Linked DNA regions of Methanotorris formicicus Mc-S-70. Each later gene encodes a partner of the first gene's protein in a complex. Links are inferred from orthologs where the notes say so. Each region holds a gene or a part of one and is shown in the gene's direction. Other genes may lie near its edges. The genes, in order: mcrC, METFODRAFT_RS04085 and METFODRAFT_RS06350.

Evidence for each region.
Region 2: the proteins of mcrC (region 1) and METFODRAFT_RS04085 are in contact, whole or in part, in a cryo-EM structure (PDB 9H1L), measured with the Methanococcus maripaludis proteins. The link is inferred for Methanotorris formicicus Mc-S-70 from one-to-one orthologs. Residues at the interface, in WP_011171501.1 of Methanococcus maripaludis: Arg5, Lys6, Glu7, Gln8, Ile9, Val10, Asp11, Cys12, Arg13, Ala14, Val15, Met16, Gly17, Gly19, Glu20, Gly22, Gly23, Leu24, Gln26, Arg27, Gly28, Thr29, Phe30, Ala31, Glu32, Leu34, Asn36, Thr51, Tyr59, Arg62; in WP_011170365.1 of Methanococcus maripaludis: Arg6, Glu8, Gln30, His32, Val33, Met34, Gln35, Tyr39, Leu80, Ser81, Arg82, Leu85, Pro86, His87, Cys90, Asp91, Ser93, Glu94, Arg97, Lys98, Lys102, Pro103, Asn104, Met105, Ile106, Gly107, Ala109, His110, Lys122, Glu123.
Region 3: the proteins of mcrC (region 1) and METFODRAFT_RS06350 are in contact, whole or in part, in a cryo-EM structure (PDB 8S7X), measured with the Methanococcus maripaludis proteins. The link is inferred for Methanotorris formicicus Mc-S-70 from one-to-one orthologs. Residues at the interface, in WP_011171501.1 of Methanococcus maripaludis: Asp143, Met144, Glu145, Ala148, Ala149, Thr154, Lys155, Asn156, Val157, Met158, Pro159, Leu160; in WP_011169945.1 of Methanococcus maripaludis: Tyr18, Asn20, Thr21, Thr23, Glu31, Lys33, Trp38, Leu40, Asp44, Ile45, Tyr46, Tyr47, Arg48, Leu51.

The regions. Positions count from the first base shown.
Region 1 is NZ_AGJL01000010.1:13,093-16,225, reverse strand. Bases 1-2,970 are described here. They hold mcrC (methyl-coenzyme M reductase I operon protein C), read left to right. Parts: upstream 1-1,172; coding sequence 1,173-1,769; downstream 1,770-2,970. Other genes in these bases: mcrA (coenzyme-B sulfoethylthiotransferase subunit alpha), read left to right, coding at 2,653-2,970; mcrG (coenzyme-B sulfoethylthiotransferase subunit gamma), read left to right, coding at 1,782-2,564; mcrD (methyl-coenzyme M reductase operon protein D), read left to right, coding at 675-1,160; mcrB (coenzyme-B sulfoethylthiotransferase subunit beta), read left to right, coding at 1-665. In the rest of the region: more of mcrA, read left to right, coding at 2,971-3,133.
Region 2 is NZ_AGJL01000017.1:3,640-6,675, forward strand. Bases 132-3,004 are described here. They hold METFODRAFT_RS04085 (methanogenesis marker 7 protein), read left to right. Parts: upstream 132-1,048; coding sequence 1,049-1,960; downstream 1,961-3,004. Other genes in these bases: METFODRAFT_RS04075 (CBS domain-containing protein), read left to right, coding at 132-598; METFODRAFT_RS04080 (DUF2209 family protein), read left to right, coding at 623-1,027; METFODRAFT_RS04090 (hypothetical protein), read left to right, coding at 1,975-2,388; rimI (ribosomal protein S18-alanine N-acetyltransferase), read left to right, coding at 2,470-2,949; hisA (1-(5-phosphoribosyl)-5-[(5-phosphoribosylamino)methylideneamino]imidazole-4-carboxamide isomerase), read left to right, coding at 2,954-3,004. Outside these bases: more of METFODRAFT_RS04075, read left to right, coding at 1-131; more of hisA, read left to right, coding at 3,005-3,036.
Region 3 is NZ_AGJL01000032.1:14,057-17,025, reverse strand. Bases 32-2,837 are described here. They hold METFODRAFT_RS06350 (DUF2098 domain-containing protein), read left to right. Parts: upstream 32-1,198; coding sequence 1,199-1,477; downstream 1,478-2,837. Other genes in these bases: METFODRAFT_RS06340 (hypothetical protein), read right to left, coding at 2,644-2,837; METFODRAFT_RS06345 (TIGR03576 family pyridoxal phosphate-dependent enzyme), read left to right, coding at 1,523-2,638. Also shown: more of METFODRAFT_RS06340, read right to left, coding at 2,838-2,969.

The DNA.
Region 1 (3,133 bases):
TTGAAATGGGGGACGCAATAGGATCATTTGAGAGATTACACTTACTTGGTTTAGCATACCAAGGATTAAATGCAGATAACTTAGTAATTGACTTAGTAAAAGCAAACGGTAAGAACGGAACTGTAGGTACAGTTGTAGCGTCAATTGTTGAAAGAGCATTAGAAGATGGAGTTATTACAGAAGACAAAAAAATGCCATCAGGATTCGTATTATACAAACCTGTTGATGTTGCTAAGTGGAACGCTTACGCAGCAGCAGGTTTAGTTGCTGCAGTTATTGTAAACTGTGGTGCAGCAAGAGCAGCACAAAACGTTGCATCAACAATCTTATACTACAACGACATAATTGAATATGAAACTGGGTTACCAGGAGTTGACTTCGGTAGAGCAGAAGGTACAGCAGTCGGTTTCAGTTTCTTCTCACACTCCATCTATGGTGGAGGAGGACCAGGTATCTTCAACGGAAACCACATCGTTACAAGACACTCAAAAGGATTTGCAATCCCACCAGTATGTGCTGCAATGTGTGTAGATGCAGGGACACAAATGTTCTCACCAGAAAAAACATCAGCATTAGTCGGTGCTGTATTCAGTGCAATTGATGAATTTAGAGAACCATTGAAATACGTAATTGATGGGGCATTAGCAGTTAAAGACAAAATCTAAGTGATTTAGATGATAGAAGTTGAAGTTTTCCCCCACCGATATTTAAAGGCGACTACCACTGAAAAATTCCTAAATAAAGTTTATGATTTGGAAACTACAGAAAGAATCATTATTCACGGGCAGCCCCTCCCAAAAACCGTTTACTATGGACCTGCAAAAGGAACGCCAGTAAAGCATACAGAAAGAAGAGTAATTAACGTTGGAGGAATTCTTGTTGAACTTACTGTTATGGCAGGAAGGTTTTGGATAACTCTCAAAGATGATAGTGAGTTAGACAAACTTGAAGAAATTTGTAAGGAACTTTTCCCATTTGGATACAATATTAAAGTAGGTAAATTCTTGAAGGATAAACCAACAGTAACCGACTATATAAAATATGGGGAAAGATTTGTTAATGAAATAGATAAAAGATTGATTGGGATTACCGACCCAAGAAGTAAATTTGAATCATCTGTTAAAATAATCCCAAAAGAGGAAGATGAAGAAAAACAGTAAAAGAGGAGTAATATGCCAGTAGGTAGAAAAGAGCAAATCATCGATTGCAGGGCAGTAATGGGTCTCGGTGAAGGTGGAGGACTGGCTCAGAGAGGTACTTTTGCAGAGGCGTTAAGAAATGACGTAGTAGTTGTAGCAATGTCACCAGGGAGGAGGCACATAACAAAACCAGTATGTGAAATAACCTATGGGATTAGGGAAGTGGGTATTCAAACAAGTGTTCTTGTGTTGGATGCAGGAAGTGGAATTCCCCACGATGCTCCACACGGTAGTTTAGGTTCTACTTTCGGACTTAAGCCAGAGGAGGCTGCTCAAATAAATAGACACAAATTATGTGTTGTACATTTCGGAAACGTGGTTAATCACGTTGTTTACAAAGCCAGATTACTCTTAAGATATGTAGAGATTCCAACAATCGTTGTTTGTCAATGTCCAGTAGATATGGAAGATTTCGCAAAAGTCGGAATTAAAACTTTAAATGTTATGCCTGTTGAGCCACAGACAAAAGGAATGATTGTGGATATAGTAACGGGTGTAGTTAGGGGTGAATCTTGCCCACAAACTAAAATTGATGAAATAATTGAAAAAATCAAAAAGCACTTAACTTAATGAGGTGATTTTATGGCATACAAGCCTCAATTCTACCCAGGTGAAACAAAAATTGCACAAAACAGAAGAAACCACATGAACCCAGAAGTTGAATTAGAAAAGTTGAGAGAAATTCCAGATGAAGATGTCGTAAAAATAATGGGACACAGACAACCAGGGGAAGATTACAAAACAATCCACCCACCATTGGAAGAAATGGACTTACCAGATGATTACGTAAGAGATTTAGTTGAGCCAATCAACGGAGCAAAAGAAGGACACAGAATTAGATACATCCAGTTTGCAGATTCAATGTACTTTGCACCTGCTCAACCTTACGACAGAGCAAGAACATACATGTGGAGATTCAGAGGAGTAGATACTGGTACATTATCAGGAAGACAAGTTATTGAGATGAGGGAAAGTGACTTGGAAGCATTGTCCAAGAACTTTTTAATTGATACAGCATTCTTCGACCCAGCAAGATGTGGTATCAGAGGGGCAACTGTACACGGACACTCATTAAGATTGGATGAAAATGGTTTGATGTTCGATGCTCTCCAAAGATACGTCTATGATGAAAAAACAGGGCACGTTGTCTATGTAAAAGACCAAGTTGGAAGGCCATTGGATGAGCCAGTAGATGTTGGAGAGTTATTACCAGAAGAAAAATTAAGAGAGATTACAACAATCTACAGAAAAGACGGAGTTCCAATGAGAGAAGACAAAGAACTCTTGACAATCGTCAAGAGAATACACAGAGCAAGAACCCTTGGTGGATTCTGCCCAACAGAAGACACATTCAAGCAACTCTAAAATCTTTCCTATAATATAAAATCTTTTAAATTTCCAAAATAATAAATAATAATAAATAAAGTCCCCACAAATTCTTTGAGGTGAGCCTATGGGAGCAGAAAAGAAATTATTCTTAAAAGCATTAAAGGAGAAATTTGAAGAAGATCCAAAAGAAAAATACACAAAGTTCTACGTATTTGGAGGATGGAGACAATCAGCAAGAAAAAGAGAATTCGTTGAAGCAGCAGAGAAATTGGCTGAGAAAAGGGGAGGCATTCCATTCTACAACCCGGATATTGGGGTTCCATTAGGGCAAAGAAAATTAATGCCATACAAACTCTCTGGAACAGACTACATTGTTGAAGGAGATGACTTACACTTCATGAACAACGCTGCAATGCAACAATTCTGGGATGATATAAGGAGAACTGTTATTGTTGGTATGGATACAGCACACGCAGTTTTAGAGAAGAGGTTAGGGGTTGAGGTTACACCAGAAACAATCAACGAGTACATGGAAACCATCAACCACGCTTTGCCAGGGGGAGCAGTTGTCCAGGAGCACATGGTTGAGGTTCACCCAGCATTAG
Region 2 (3,036 bases), on another replicon or contig:
TGAGAGTAAGTTGGTAACCGTCTCTCCAAAAACAAGTGCAGCAGACGTCCAAAAAATTATGTGGAAAAATGATATTGGAAGGATTTTAGTTGTTGATGATAAAAACAATTTACTTGGAATTGTAACAAAAAGTGATTTATTGAGGGCATCAGTAATTTTACTCAACGAAATGCCAAAAATAACAGAATGCAAACACATAACAAACTTTTATTTTTACGATAGGGATGCATCAAAGATAAATAAACTTGCCGATGATATGGTTGTATTGCTTGGTGCGAGGGGGTATATTGTCTCAGAAAAAGAGGGGTATATTGAGATATTGACAAGAGATTGGGAACCACTTGCAAAAATAATGAAGAGTAAAAATAAGATAGAGCATATAACTATAACAACAAAAACTTTAAACCTAATAGATGAGAAGATAGCCAAAGAGGTCATAAACCTCATTGAAAAATATGCATTTGAGGAAATTATAATAACTGATCACATCACACTAATTAATGAGAGATCTTCTATTATTAGGGTAATAACTGATATAACATCATTCAGAGATAGCAAAAAAACCTTTGGAACTGTAACTATTAGAATAGATTTCTAAAACTTAAAAATATGAGGTGGTAAGATAAAGGTTCTTGGAATAGATGTGTCTGGGAGGCATGATGTGTATGGGAAATTTCTAAGGCTCTATGCAGGAATTTTGGCTGAGATATCAGCAGATAGGGTAATACATGTTGAAAAGATAGAGGTGTATTACTCAGAAAGTTCAACACAAACGCCAAAGGATATAATAAAAGAGGTTAAAGAATTAATGGGTAAAATAAAAGGAAACTACGACTACATAGTTTGTGAGAAGGGGGAATTTTTTAAAATCCCAAAAGAACACGTTTCAAGTTTGTTGGGAAAGGAAGTTATTCATCCAAAAACTTTGGGGGAATTGGAGTTGGTGAATATTGCCCATCATGTTTCTTACTCATGTAGAAAATTATTGTTAAGGGAGTTAGAATTAAACAATTTGGAATCAAAATGAAAAGGTTATTTTGGTGGAAAAATGTATGAAATTGTTAGATATGAAGGAGGAGTATATAAGAATAATATTTTAAAGGAATGGATTGAAGATATAGGTGGCTTTGTTATTCAGGAGCATGTCATGCAGTTGGATGTTTATATGACCGTTGCTTTGCCTCAAAGTGAGATTGAGGCATTTAAAGAAGAGGCTAAGAAATATAAGGGAAAGGTTGTTGAGACGCCATTGGCAGGGATTGAGATAGCAGTTGTTGCCCCAAGTTTGTCAAGGCACCACCTTCCACACACCGCATGTGATATATCAGAATACGTTAGGAGATTTGGGGCAAAGCCAAATATGATAGGTCTTGCACACGGAGCAGGAAAAAATATAAGTAGAATTAGCGAGAGAGAGAAGAAACTCATAGAAGAGCATGATGTTGCAATATACGTAATGGGTAATTTTGAAAATTGCATAAAAGACAAAACCCATTTATTTGATGTAGATATTCCGGTAGTTGTAACTGGAGGACCGGAAGAGTTGGATATCCCTTACCCGTATGTTGGAAACTTGGGAAGGAGGGCACATAGGTTGAGACACGGGGAAGAGACCAGGGCATTGAGAAAGATGGTAGATGTTGTTACAGATTTGATAAATGAAAGAAGGAGAGAACTCTCCTACGACCCCCCAATTGTGCCACCAGTTGTTGTTAAGGATGAGATTGAAAAGAGGGTTGAGGAGGTATTTAACATACTTTCTCCAATGCCTATTGTTACGCAACTTGATGGTTTGAGGATTAAGATGGATTATGATAAATACAAGGATAAAATTGCAAATGTTAAAGTAGGGAATTACGTTTTAAAAGATATTGCATATATAACAAGGTCTATGATGAAGAACTACATTCTTGTAAAGATAAAACCAAAATCAGAAGTTGAATTTGAATTAAACAAATAATTGGAGGGAAATTTATGGAAGATATGGATAATCAAATAATAGAAATGCCAATACCTCCCGGATTACCACAATCCATTATTGCCAGATTGTTAGAGATGTGCAATGTTAAGTTTGATATTAGGACGGATGAAATTCACGATGTGAAGTATCCTGTTTTATGTGGGACTTTGGAGGATTTAAAAATAGCAAAGGAATATTTGGAGTTGACCACAGAAACAAAATTGGCGTTGAGGGAAATAGCAAGATTGGCAAGAAAATTCAAAACAAAAGTTAAACTATACACTAACGATGATGAATACAAATACATCTTAGAGATTATTGCAAACGACATAGCAAACAAAGATAAGATTGAAGTTGTTGAAAAAGAACCAGAAGGGGAATATGAAACCGTAAAGGTTCTTGATAAGGAAATTAAGGTTTATATTTAATATTATGTTTTTTTATATATGTTTTTTAATATTATTCAGATGAAACTCTTTTTATAACGCAATAAGGTTAGGATGGAAAATATGATTGGGATTAGGAGATTCAGATTGGAGGATTTGGACAGGGTTGAGGAGATAGAAAAGCAATCATTTAAAAAAATATATCCACGTTTTTTATTGATTCACCTATACACAAACTTTCCAGATGGATTTATTGTTGCTGAAATTGATGGTCATATTGTTGGTTATATTATAGGCACGATTGAATGGGGAAATGGTCATATAATTTCAATTGCAGTGGATAGAAAATTTAGAAACAGGGGAATAGGATCAATATTGATTGAATATTTAGAAAAGTACTTTTTTGAGAGATGCAATGTTAAATACATTGTTTTGGAGGTTAGAGTTAGCAATAAAAAAGCGAGGATGTTTTATTATAAGAGAGGTTATGTTGATAAGAGATTTCTCCCAAAGTACTACGATGATGGAGAGGATGCTATTTTGATGGTAAAGAAAAGAAAGGACTTAAAAACAAACTATCCAATAACCATAAGTATGTGGTGAAAAGATGAATATAATTCCTGCAGTTGATATAAAAGACCAAAAATGTGTTCAACTTATACAGGGGGATCCAAGCAAAAAACATATCGA
Region 3 (2,969 bases), on another replicon or contig:
GTCTGGCAAGGTCGTCAACCTGGCCTTCATCCTGCCGTCGCCCCTGGTAAGATGCCCGGCGTTGAATCCAATTAAACCGCAGGCTCCACCCGTTGTAGTGCTCCCCCGCCAATTCCTTTAAGTTTCAGTCTTGCGACCGTACTCCCCAGGCGGCGGACTTAACGGCTTCCCTTCGGCACCGGGTAGGCACAAGGCCTACCCGACACCTAGTCCGCAGCGTTTACGGCCAGGACTACCCGGGTATCTAATCCGGTTCGCTCCCCTGGCTTTCGTCCCTCACCGTCGGACCCGTTCCAGGCAGGTGCCTTCGCCATAGGTGGTCCTCCGGGGATCAACACATTTCACCGCTACCCCCGGAGTACCCCTGCCCTCTCCCGGTCCCAAGCCCAGCAGTATCCCTGCCAGTCCTACGGTTAAGCCGTAGGATTTAAGCAGGGACTTACTGGGCCGGCTACGGACGCTTTAGGCCCAATAAAAGTGGCCACCACTTGGGCTGCCGGTATTACCGCGGCTGCTGGCACCGGACTTGCCCAGCCCTTATTCCCGGAGCTGTTTACACTCCGGAAAAGCCCATGCAGTGCATGGGCACTTGGGGTCCCCCCGTCGCGCTTTCGCGCATTGCGGAGGTTTCGCGCCTGCTGCGCCCCGTAGGGCCTGGGGCCGTGTCTCAGTCCCCATCTCCGGGCTCCCCCTCTCAGGGCCCGTACCGATCGTAGGCTTGGTGGGCCGTTACCCCACCAACTACCTAATCGGCCGCAGCCCCATCCTCGGGCGCATATGCTTTCGGGGAAGAATCATTCCAGACCTCTTCCCCTATGGGGGATTATCCTCAGTTTCCCGAGGTTATCCCCCACCCGAGGGTAGGTTAGCCACGTGTTACTGAGCCGTCCGCCATGGGCAAAAGCCCATAGACTCGCATGGCTTAGTCGGACCCCAATAGCAGTGGCCTCCGGCGGGATCAACCGGAATTAAATGGGAGACGATCGCAAGAGAGGATATATTCCTCTTGTGGCCGCTACTGGGTTTCACCTTGGTCGCGGGCTTGCATCCAACCTGACCCTTCGGTCAGGTTGTCACCTTCAACTGCATACTATACTGGCAGTTTGGTGAATGTATTGTTTTTAGGAATAAAACAATAATATATATATCTGTAAATGCACAAATAATACAACAACCAGTAATAAAATGAGGGAGTTTTATGATTCAAGACGTAAATGGAAATGAAATTACCATAAGCTCTTATGTAAGATACGTCAACACCGGTACAAAGGGACATGTTGTAGATATAAAAACTGACGAAAACAGTGTATGGGTAGTTTTAGATAATGATTTGATGTACAAACCCTACTTATTGGAAATATTGGAGGAAGAAGAAAAAGAGAAAAGAGAAGTACTAGACAAGGATGAATTAATAAAAAAATTAATGAAAGAAGGAAAAATAGAAATTTCAAATGATATAGATGCCTGTGGAACATAATCTTAAAATCTTAAATCTTCATTTATATTCTTAGGTGAAACCATTATGGACGATGAGAACGAATTGCTAAGATTAGAAAAGTGTAGAAAGATAATTAGGGATCTAATTAAAAAGAAAGGTAGAAAAGGGATATATGATCTAACTGGATTAGCAGGCGGATTTAAAATAACAGAAGAGGATAAAGCCCTACTTGAAACCTATGTTGGGCCTGCAATATACTCAGAAGAATTAAATAAACTTGGATTAATGCATTTAAGGGGAAATGAAAACCATAAGGCTGTTGGATTTAACAGAACTTCCTCAGCAATATTGGCAACAATTCTTGCAATAAGACCAAAAAAAGTTGTTCACTATGTTCCAGAACTTCCCTCACATCCATCAATACCAAAAAGTTGTAAAATAATAGGAGCAGAGTATTTTGAAGATGATAATGTTGAAGAGATATTAAAAAAAATCGATGAAAATACCCTGACAATAATAACTGGAGCAACAATGGACCATAAGGTTATTAATTTAGAGATAATGAAAGAAATCATAAACTACGCAAAAAAGAAAAAATCAATTGTATTTGTAGATGATGCTTCAGGAGCAAGGTTAAGACCCCTCTTTAATCAACCATCAGGATTGGAATTAGGGGCAGATTTGGTTGTAACAAGTACGGATAAATTAATGGACGGTCCAAGAGGGGGATTACTTGGTGGTTTAAAAGAATTGGTCGATAGAATATATACAGTTGGATTAAGTTTTGGATTGGAAGCACAACCTCCAATAATGGCTGGAATGGTTAGGGGATTGGAGTCATTTAATTTAGATAAATTGAAAAAAGCCTATGAAAGAGCAAAGAACTTTGATTTAAGTGCATTAGATGATTTAAACTATGAATTAAGAGAAAAAGATGAAAAAATAAACATCTCCTATGAAAAAACCCCAACAGGATTTGTTATAAAAAAAGTTACCAACACTGAAAACAATACAAACAAACTAATAGATATTGGATTTAATTTGTTGGTAGATTACGGAATAATAACAATTACTGTTGCAGGAATGCCAAGGGCAAGTAAAAGTTTAAGGGTTGATTTAACATCAAAGGATGCTGAAAGATTATCTGATGAAGAGATTATAAACGCAATTGTCAATTCAATAAAAAATGCATTTAACTAAATTTTTTATAATTTTTTATAAATATATCCGTTCCATTTTTCCCAAAGTTCATAAACTTTTTTATCTTTTTTGTTAAAACCCATTATTACCCAATATTTTCCTATCTTTCTCACATAGCAATAACTTTCAGACCCATTTTTGTAGTATGGGATAAACTCATAACACCTATAATTTCCAAATTTATCTCTAAGGACATATTTCCTAACCTTGTTGTATCTCATTGCACCATAGAAATTAACCTCATACTCACTCACATCAAAAACAACCGTTATATTATTTGTTTTATAAATTTTGATTATCCGCACTCCATTACTATTCGAAGCATTTATCT